2 regions of the Exiguobacterium sp. AB2 genome follow, and region 2 is predicted to be linked to the other one. Evidence: riboswitches for the same ligand, from Rfam matches in the RefSeq annotation. Region 2 holds a riboswitch; the other holds the start of a gene.

Region 1 (5,006 bases), on a different contig from region 2:
GAGAACGTCGCTTGCGGCTCGGTCACACCGCGCTCCGTACCAGCCAGTTTCGACGTGTAACCAGACAAGAAGTGATACATCGCCTGCTCTTTCGTCAATTTGCTGATTGGCGGCAATACACCGTACGCGTCAGCCGTCAAGAACACGATCGTGTTCGGATGTCCGGCGCGTGATGGGAGCATGGCGTTATCAATGAAATCGATCGGATAGGCGGCTCGCGTGTTTTCCGTCAAGGAAATGTTTTTGTAATCGGGTGAACGGTCATCATTCAAGACGACGTTCTCGATTAAAGATCCGAAACGGATCGCGTCATAGATTTGCGGCTCGTTCTCACGCGACAAGTTGATCGTCTTCGCATAGCAGCCACCTTCAATGTTAAACACGCCGTCTGGAGACCAGCCGTGCTCATCATCACCAATCAAGTGACGTTCTGGGTCGGCCGATAACGTCGTCTTCCCGGTTCCCGATAGCCCGAAGAAGAGTGCGGTCTCGTTGGCGTCGTTGACGTTTGCCGAACAGTGCATCGAGAGGACGTGTTGCTCCGGGAGCAGGAAGTTCATGACAGAGAAGATTGATTTCTTGATTTCACCACCGTACTCTGTTCCCCCGATCAGAATCGTACGTTTGGCGAATGAGACGAGAATGAACGTCTCGGAGTGCGTGCCGTCGACAGCCGGATCTGCCTTATAGCTCGGTGCATAGATGACCGTGAACGGGTCGAACGCACCTTTTGTCGGCCATTCACGAAGGAACAGTTGCTTCGCGAACAAGCTGTGCCATGCATATTCTGTGATGGCGCGAACCGGAAGCGTGTAATGCTCATCCGCACCTGCTGACGCTTCAAGATAGTAGAGCTTTTGTTTTTGCTCAAGATGGGTGAGCACCTTATCGAGCAACGCTGTGAACTTCTCTTCGGCGATCGGTTGGTTGACCGGTCCCCAGTCGACTAAGTGATTGCTGACTTCATCTTGCACGACGAATTTGTCTTTTGGTGACCGGCCTGTGAATTTGCCTGTACTGACCGATAAAGCCCCGTCTTTCGTCAGTACACCTTCCCCGTTTTGAATGGCTTCTTCCACCAGTTCTGGAACCGTCAAGTTCCGTTTTACCTCGGCACCATTAATTAATTCTTCGATTTTCAGGAGCGTTGTCGCCATCCCGAATCCCACCTTTCCCCTAAATAGATGTGGATGAAATCCGCATACTTCCGCAGTTAATTAGTATGACTTTTTTTATTATATGTGACACACTAATTAAAAACAAGCGTTTCTTCACTTTAATAAGTAAGCGCTTTCTTACATTGTCATTCTAACATATTCTGTACCAGGTCATAGAACAAAATCGGAAACCGTCATAAAAATGTTTGTTATTTCACAAACATAACTATTTGCCCGTTCGTGAAAAGTTTTACGAATTCGGTCGATACGCTTGACAGAACGGGACGTCATTTATATGATGGTGTTCGTAACGGATACTCTTATTCTGAGCGGTGGAGGGAACAAGGCCCTACGAAGCCCAGCAACCGTCCGAATGTAATGTTGTCGGAAAAGGTGCTATCCTGAAGCGAAGCGTAAGCTTCGAACGATAAGAGGGTAAGGAAGAACGATTCAACCTTTCCCATTTGAACGTGGCGAAAGGTTTTTTTCATTACCGTCCCAAAGCAACGCGTAAGGGGAACGAGTACCGTCCACACATCACCCTTATTATAGGAGGTTTTTTGAAATGTCAAACTTGAACCGTCGACTTTTCACTTCGGAGTCCGTCACTGAAGGACATCCGGATAAAATTTGTGACCAAATCTCAGACTCGATTTTGGACGCAATTTTAGCAGAAGATCCAAACGCCCGCGTTGCGGCTGAGACGTCTGTCACGACAGGTCTCGTGCTCGTAGCTGGTGAAATCACGACATCGACGTACGTCGATATCCCGAAAGTCGTCCGTGAAACGGTCCGTGAGATCGGTTATACACGCGCGAAATACGGATTTGACGCTGAGACGTGTGCTGTCTTGACTTCAATCGACGAGCAGTCTGTCGATATCGCGCAAGGTGTCGACCAAGCGCTCGAGGCACGTGAAGGTCAAATGACTGAAGAAGAACTCGATGCGATTGGCGCAGGGGACCAAGGTCTCATGTTCGGTTATGCGACGAAGGAAACGCCTGAACTCATGCCGCTCCCAATCTCGCTCGCACACAAATTGTCACGTCGTTTGGCGGAAGTCCGCAAAAACGGCACGCTTGCTTACCTCCGTCCGGACGGGAAGACGCAAGTGACGGTCGAGTACGACGAAGCGAACAACCCGGTTCGTATCGACACAATCGTTATCTCGACACAACACGCTGAAGACATCACGCTCGAGCAAATTCAAGCAGATCTTAAAGCACATGTCATCGACGCGGTCATCCCGACTGAACTTATCGATGCAGAGACAAAATACTTCATCAACCCAACTGGTCGTTTCGTCATCGGCGGACCACAAGGGGACGCAGGTCTCACAGGACGTAAGATTATCGTCGACACGTACGGTGGATACGCACGTCACGGTGGCGGCGCGTTTTCTGGTAAAGATCCTACGAAAGTTGACCGCTCTGCAGCATACGCGGCTCGTTACGTGGCGAAGAACATCGTCGCAGCTGGCCTCGCGGACAAAGCAGAAGTTCAACTTGCATACGCAATCGGTGTCGCACACCCGGTATCGATCGCGGTCGATACGTTCGGCACTGGTAAATTGAGCGAGACCGAGCTCGTAGAACTCATCCGTGAGAACTTCGACCTCCGCCCGGCCGGCATCATCAAGATGCTCGACCTTCGCCGCCCGATTTACAAGCAGACAGCAGCATACGGCCACTTCGGTCGCACGGACGTGGAACTCCCATGGGAGCAAACGGACAAAGCAGCAGTACTTGAAGAAGGCGCGAAACGCTTCGCGTAATCAAAGAAAAACGACCTTTCACGCGAAAGGTCGTTTTTGTTATGCCTGTGGCTTATGGTCAGTCGACTCGTGTCCTTGTCCTAACGCGGTATCTTTCGCCTCGACGACCTTCTCGCCGATCGATTGTAAATCCGATTTCGCCTCTTGGGCCGTCTCGACGACTTTATTGACGTCTTGTTTGACCGTGTCGGCTTCGCCAGCCACTTTTTCGTAGACGTTTTGGACGTCTGTCGCGACTTCTTGGATGATGCCTGAGGCCGCCTTCACTTGATCGATGACTTGTGAGGCCTTACCGGCCGGATCTTCTTTCACCGTCTCGACGAATCCGCCGACAGAAGCTTTCGCACTCGAGAATGACTGTTTCGTGTTCTCTCGGTTTGATGAGCTGAGGAGGGCGAGGAGCCCGCCGACGAGGGCGCCGAGCAACATGCCGGTGACGACGTTGATTTTTGGACCGTTCGACGACTCATGGTCGAATTGACGGTTCGGGTTGTTCGCTTGTGTAGCATGCGGGTCGTGTTGTAATGGTGGTTGCATAAAAACACTCCTTTTCTGTAAGTTGGCATTGGTACCTTTATACCCGTGTCAAATTGGAACATAACCCGTTCGCTCATTTCGTCATGAAAAAGTAATGAAGGGGCAGGATATTTTTGGCGGGATGGGGAATGATAGTACTAGATTGGCCAAAAGGGGGAGCTGTCATGAAGATGAGGGAAGCCGTGCCGGAAGATGCCGCTCTAATTCGAGAAATCGCGCTCGCGACGACCGACGCGGACAACGCGCGTGCGCGCGTGATGGAACGGGCGTATCAGCTCGAGGAAATCGTGCGCGCCATCAGTTCGAGTGAAGAAGCGAAAGAACAGTTGTTCATCGTCGGTGAGACGGACGGCGACGTCATCGGGTTTTATCATGCGATTGACCGGGGCGATACGTGGGAAGTGCTTCGTCTTTACCTCCATCCGGCTCATCACCGTCAAGGGTTAGGGGCAGAGCTGTTGACACACCTTGCAGGACGAAAACGCCAACCGGTCGAACTGTACGTTGAGAGTTCGAACGAGCAGGCGCTCGCTTTCTTGAACCATCAATCGTTCGTCGAATTGAACCGGATTCAAGAAGAAGTGTACGATGAGCCGATGGAGCTCGTTCACTTGCGATACGACCCACGCTAAGACTCCAGACGGATTTTGATTGAAACATCAGTCTCGGCTGATGTTTTTGTTAGAATAAAACAGACATACTAATAATGAGGTGACAGCATGACATACGAAGAACCATCACGAAAAGGGGTCATCGTGATTGTATACCCGCTCCAGTTCACGTCTCGTGTCAGCGAGGCGTTCCTCGATCGGTTGCGGACGGACTACGAAGTGCTCGTCGTTGCCGGGCCGACGCTCGGCTTGACGGCTGAAGACCATAAACTGCTTATTAAGAACACGCTCCGTGAAGCCGGACAGTACAAATTGCCGATTCACGTCGTCGCCTTCAGCCTTGGTGCGCTGTTGACGAACCGACTGTTACAGGAGTATGATGTCCCGCTCGGCAGTTTGACGTACATCTCCCCGCTCTTTGACTGGCATTCGTCCCGTCAAATCGGCGGATTGAAACAAGTCGTCGCTTCCGCCGTCGATCGCTTCCGCCCCGACTTGCCGCTCGGCATGATGACGTTCACCGGGGGCGGCGAAGAGTCATCCCGGTTCGGCGAGATCACGTACGCCCAGTACCGGGAGATTGAAGAAGAGATCGTCGAGCATCAAGAAGAGAAAAAACATTTGCCGCGTTTACCGCTCGCCTGTTTTTACGCGCCGGACGACCGTTTCGCCGATGTGAAGCTGACGCTGAACGTCTGCCGAAAAATCGGAGGCGACCAAGTTTACATCCGTCGTCTCGAAGGTTTCCCACACTTCGGCTATGAACGACTGAACACGAAGTTCGCCGAGACGCTGTTGACGTTTTACGAATTGATTCAAGAATAAAGGCGACTCGTCCGAGTCGCCTTTATCATGCCCGTTTTTCGATTGCGATGATGAACGGGGGATGATTCACTTGATTGATGAAGCCGTATCGCAGGACACCGG
Region 2 (5,006 bases):
GTTGAAGAACAAACTCGCGAACAGCGGCGCCGTCACACCGCCAATCAACCACTGGATGCTGGCGGCACCGTTGTAGGCCCCGCGCATATTCTCGGGCGCGATCATGGCGATGAACGTCTGCTGGACAGGCGACATGATCATCTCGCCGAGCGTGTAAAACGCATAGACGGCGAGGAGGACGGAGACGAGCATGAGATATGGCGTGCTGAGTGAATAGAGGAGACGCGGGACGACGGCGAGAAGCATCATGCCGACACCGAACACGGTCGCCCCGGCGAGCATGACGTTCCCGAACGGCTTCTGGCCGAGCTTCGAGGCGATCGGGAACTGGAACAAGACGACCATGATGCCGTTCAAGGCGAGCAAGTAAGCGAACGGGTTTTGCCGGTCCGTGAACGTCGGCAGCGACTCACGCAAGAAGAGCGGCAACATGCTCTCGACGATGGCGAACCCCATCGAGATGAAGATGCCGGCAAAGATGAAGACAAGGAAGACCCGGTCCTGGGCGAAGATGCGCAACACGTCTTGGTTCGACAACGTCTCGTGCTCGGTCGTCTCGGGCAACGTCTCACGGATGAACTTGGCTAGGACGAGTGCGTAGAGCCCGAACACGACCGCCGCCGCGAAAAAGATATACTGGCGGTCGAGAAAGAGGACGGCACTGCCGAGGAGCGGTCCGAACGCGGCCCCGATGTTGTGCCCCATCCGGAGTAGGCCGAACGCCTCGTTCAACTGTTCCGGCTCGGTCACGTCCGCGACCATGGCGCTCGCGGCCGGATGGAACAACGAATTCGTCAAGCCGAGCATCGCGTTCAAGAGCAGGAGCGGCCAGAACGTATCGGCGAAGGCGAAGCCGACGAGTGCGAGCGCATCCCCGACGATGGCCGTCATCATGACGGGCTTACGTCCGTAAAGGTCGGCGAGACGCCCGCCGACGACCGAGCCGATGAGCGCCATGATCGGTCCGGTCGCGAGGATGACCCCGACCTGGACGTAACTGTCGAGCTTGTCACTATAATAGAGGACGAGGAACGGGGCAATCATGAACATCATGACGCCGGTGATCGTCTCGCCGAGGAAACGGATCCAAATGTTGCGGTCGAGCCGCTTGAGTGATTGATACATACGGGTTCACCTGTTTCTGAGAAAGTAAAAAGGGACGAAGCGTGCGCGGAGGCATACTCGTCCCTTTGTCTACGCATGCCTCGAAAGACAGGCGGAACCGTTCGATTGTCACGAAAGTCAAGGCGCCTGTCTGTCAGTATGAAGTTTCGTCTGTAGTCCGTTCATGACTGACATGGGGCAGCCTCCTTTCTAATAGTTGTCTACAGCTAAACTGTATGACAGATTGTTTGAATGTGTCAACTTATTTTAGAGCAGTTCGTTCAAATTCTTTCGTGACAATCGATAGTCGATGAGACGTGACAGGATGACTTGAATCATCGCCGTCACAGGAACGCTGATGAACATGCCGACGAGGCCGAAGAGGCTGCCGCCGATGATGATCGACGTGATGACCCAAAACGGCGTGATCCCGACGCTGTCGCCGAGAATTTTAGGTCCGAGCCACAATCCATCGAACTGTTGCAATAAGAAGATGAACACGAGGACGAGGACGGCCGTGAACGGGTCGTAGAAGTATGTGATGATGAACGCCGGAATCATCCCGAGGAGCGGCCCGACATACGGGATGAAGTTTAAGATCCCGATGATGACCCCGAGCAAGAGGGCGTACGGTGCCCCGATGATGAGTAGACCGATGACGGCCATCACACCGATGATGAGACAGTCGAGCGATTTGCCGATGATGTAACGTTTGAAGATGTAATCCATCTCCTGGAAGATGTCAATCGTCGTCTTCGCCGTAGCGACAGGGAACAGCGCATACAACAGACGTTTGAACATCCGGGCGAACACTTCTTTGTCTTTCAATAGATAGATGGAGATGACAATCCCAATCAAGAAGTTGATGAGCGTCATCGTGAAGCTCGAGACGTAACTGACCGACGACAACACGGCCGTCTCGACCCAGCCCGAGTAACGCTCCTCGAACCGCTTGAAGTCGAGCGTCTGGGCGATCGTCTCATTGTAATCTTGCAAAAACGCATTCAACTGACCGACGAAGCCGTCAAGTTGCCGGATATAAAACGGCAACTCCTCGATGAGCGAGGCGACGCTCGAATAGATGCGTGGGAACAGCGTCACGGCCGAGATGACGAGCAGCCCGATGAACGTCACGTAGACGATCAAGAGGCCTTGGTATCGTTTCAACGAGAATCGCTCCTCCATATACGACAGCACCGTGTTCAACAAGAGGGCGATCGCGATCCCCATGATGACGGGGGTCAATAGTTGAAACGTATACTGCAACACGCGTGAAATCGTGTCCGGTTCGCTGATGACCCGCCATAAGACGAGTAAAATCAGGCCGATCACTGTTAGTTTCCAAATCAATTGCCGGTTTAGCTCCACGAGTCCAACCCCTCACCCTACATTTTTTTCAGAATAACGTTCTTCTTTTACTATGGCCGTTTTTTTTCAGGGTTTCAAGAGCACTTCGTCATTTTTCAAAATAAGGATTGACAGCAATGGGAACGTTTGGTTTACTTAAGGACATATTACACATAAATCGCATATAAACACTTTCTATCAAGAGAAGCGGAGGGACTGGCCCGATGAAGCTTCAGCAACAGATTGTTTCAATACTGTGCTAATTCCAGCAAGGTAACCTTGAGAGATGGGAAGGTGGTTGTTTGAATACGTCTGTATCTCGACACCCCTTTCCTCGGAAAGGGGTGTTTTTTGCATAGGAGGACCATCCATGGCAGACAGACGTTCAAACTTACTTAAGACTTTACCCCCACAGCACTTCGTCGGGCTCGCGAAAGAAGTGGCCGCGCTCGAACAGGCCGGGGCCGATATTATCCGGCTCGGGCAAGGCACGCCGGACTTGCCGACGCCGAAACCGATCTGCGAGGCGCTCGAGACGGCGCTCGCGAACCCGGAGACCCATCAGTACGGTCCGTTCCGTGGGCAAAGCCGATTGAAACAGGCGGTGTCGACGTTCTACTTGAACGAATATGGAGTCGACGTCGATGCCGAGACGGAAGTCGCGATTTTAATCGGGTCGAAATCGGGGCTGATCACGCTCCCACAATGTGTCCTTGAACCGGGGGAAGGCATCTTGCTCCCGAATCCGGGCTATCCGGATTATATATCGGGCGCACGGCTGGCCGGTTCGGTCGTGCATGACCTCGTCCTGACAGAAGCCAACGATTTTCTACCGGATTACAACTCGCTCGATACGCACGGGGCGCGGCTCATGTATTTGAACTATCCGAGCAATCCAACCGGCGCCGTCGCGACGCCACAATTCTTCGAGGACACGGTCCGTTTCGCCCGAGAGCAGGAACTGATGGTCGTCCACGACTTCGCCTATGGCAGCATCGGCTTTGACGGGCATGTGCCGCCGAGCTTCCTTCAAGCCGACGGGGCGAAAGAGGTCGGCATCGAAGTGTACACGATGTCGAAGGCGTTCAACATGTCCGGCTGGCGCGTCGCCTTCGCCGTCGGCAACAAAGACATCATCGAGGCGATCAACACGTATCAAGACCACGTCCATGTCAGCGTCTTCTCCGCGATTCAAGAAGCGGCCGTCGCCGCACTCGAGTCACCGAAGTCGGTTCGAGATGACTTGTCCCGTCTGTATGAGACGCGGCGCGACCGATTGGTGGACGGCCTGCACCAAGCCGGCTGGGACGTGACGGCCCCGAAAGGCTCGTTCTTCGTCTGGGCGAGAGTGCCGGAAGGCGATTCCGCCTCGTTCGCCAAAAAGCTGCTTCATGAGGCAGGCGTGGCCGTGACACCGGGCTATTTCTTCGGCACCGAAGGGGAGCGCTACGTGCGTTTCGGACTCGTCTCCCCGGAGCCGAAGATTGACGAGGCCGTCGAGCGTATCGAGCGGCTGTTCGCCGCCTATGAAGAGGTGCGGGCGTGATCCGTCAAGCCGTGCTCGAGTATGATCACGCCGCTGACGCGCTCGATCGTCTCGACGAACTGATCGGCGCTCGTTCGGTCCATGTGTTGCGCGGGCAAAACGGCTACCCGACCGTCGAACGGCTACTCCCTTCGATTCAAACCTATCCGGCAACGACGTTCCGAGGAGATTGCACGGATCGTGAGGCGGATCGCGTCGACCTCGACGGGGCGGACGTCCTCATCGCCGTCGGTGGCGGCAAGCTCGTCGACACGGCCAAACTCGTCGCCGTACGGAACGGCGTCCCGCTCATCGTCATCCCGACGCTCGCCTCCAACTGTGCGGCGTTCACCCCGCTCAGCGTCGTCTATCGCGACGACGGGAGCTATGACCGCTATGACGTCTTCCGGGTCGTCATCGAACGCGTCATCGTCGACGCCCGGGTCATCGCATCATCGCCGTATGATTATTATCGAGCCGGCGTCATCGACACGGTTGCGAAGTTTTATGAGGCCCGCTATTTGAGCGGGGACGCCTCGACCGATGCCGGCGTCGATGCCGGACTCGCGCTCTCCAAGCAATGTCATCGCCTGCTCGAGCTCGAATTGACCGAGACCGCCTTCCGCTCGTATGGGGAAGGGACGCGTTATGCGGTCGACCACGTTCTCGCCATCGGTGGGGCGGTCGGTGGGTTCGGCGACGCCGGGACACGGGTCGCCGTCGCGCACGCCGTCCATAACGCGCTCAGTCAGTTCGAGACGACGCATCCGTTCCTGCACGGGGACAAGGTCGGCTTCGGGTTGCTCGTCCAAGAATCGCTACGCGGCTCGGAAGACGTGGCTCGGCTTCGGGCGTGGCTCGAAACGGTTGAGGCCCCGACGACGCTCGAGGCGCTCGGTCTTTCGACGGACGAGATCCCGTTCCTCGTGGCAGCAGTCATGAGGGAGACGACGCTCCAACAGTTGCCTGAACCGATTGATTATGACTATTTGAAAATAATTCTTGAAAATTTGCAGAAAACTATTTACAA

What was found. A riboswitch is a leader RNA that binds a small molecule or an ion and turns the genes downstream of it on or off. The one in region 2 is predicted to bind S-adenosylmethionine.
Region 1: linked by a shared signal. The riboswitch ahead of metK (methionine adenosyltransferase) and the one ahead of DI14_RS10050 (aminotransferase class I/II-fold pyridoxal phosphate-dependent enzyme) in region 2 are both predicted to bind S-adenosylmethionine.

Annotation. Positions count from the first base shown of each region.
Region 1 covers NZ_JNAA01000108.1:25,317-30,322, forward strand. The annotation lists gene pckA (phosphoenolpyruvate carboxykinase (ATP)) at 1-1,157, opposite strand, end outside; SAM riboswitch class I at 1,475-1,591, shown strand; gene metK (methionine adenosyltransferase) at 1,723-2,931, shown strand; gene DI14_RS12835 (hypothetical protein) at 2,971-3,468, opposite strand; gene DI14_RS12840 (GNAT family N-acetyltransferase) at 3,633-4,100, shown strand; gene DI14_RS12845 (alpha/beta hydrolase) at 4,188-4,904, shown strand; gene DI14_RS12850 (class I SAM-dependent methyltransferase) at 4,930-5,006, opposite strand, start outside.
Region 2 covers NZ_JNAA01000074.1:6,967-11,972, reverse strand. The annotation lists gene DI14_RS10060 (MFS transporter) at 1-1,125, opposite strand, end outside; gene DI14_RS10055 (AI-2E family transporter) at 1,372-2,472, opposite strand; SAM riboswitch class I at 2,644-2,744, shown strand; gene DI14_RS10050 (aminotransferase class I/II-fold pyridoxal phosphate-dependent enzyme) at 2,822-3,997, shown strand; gene DI14_RS10045 (iron-containing alcohol dehydrogenase family protein) at 3,994-5,006, shown strand, end outside.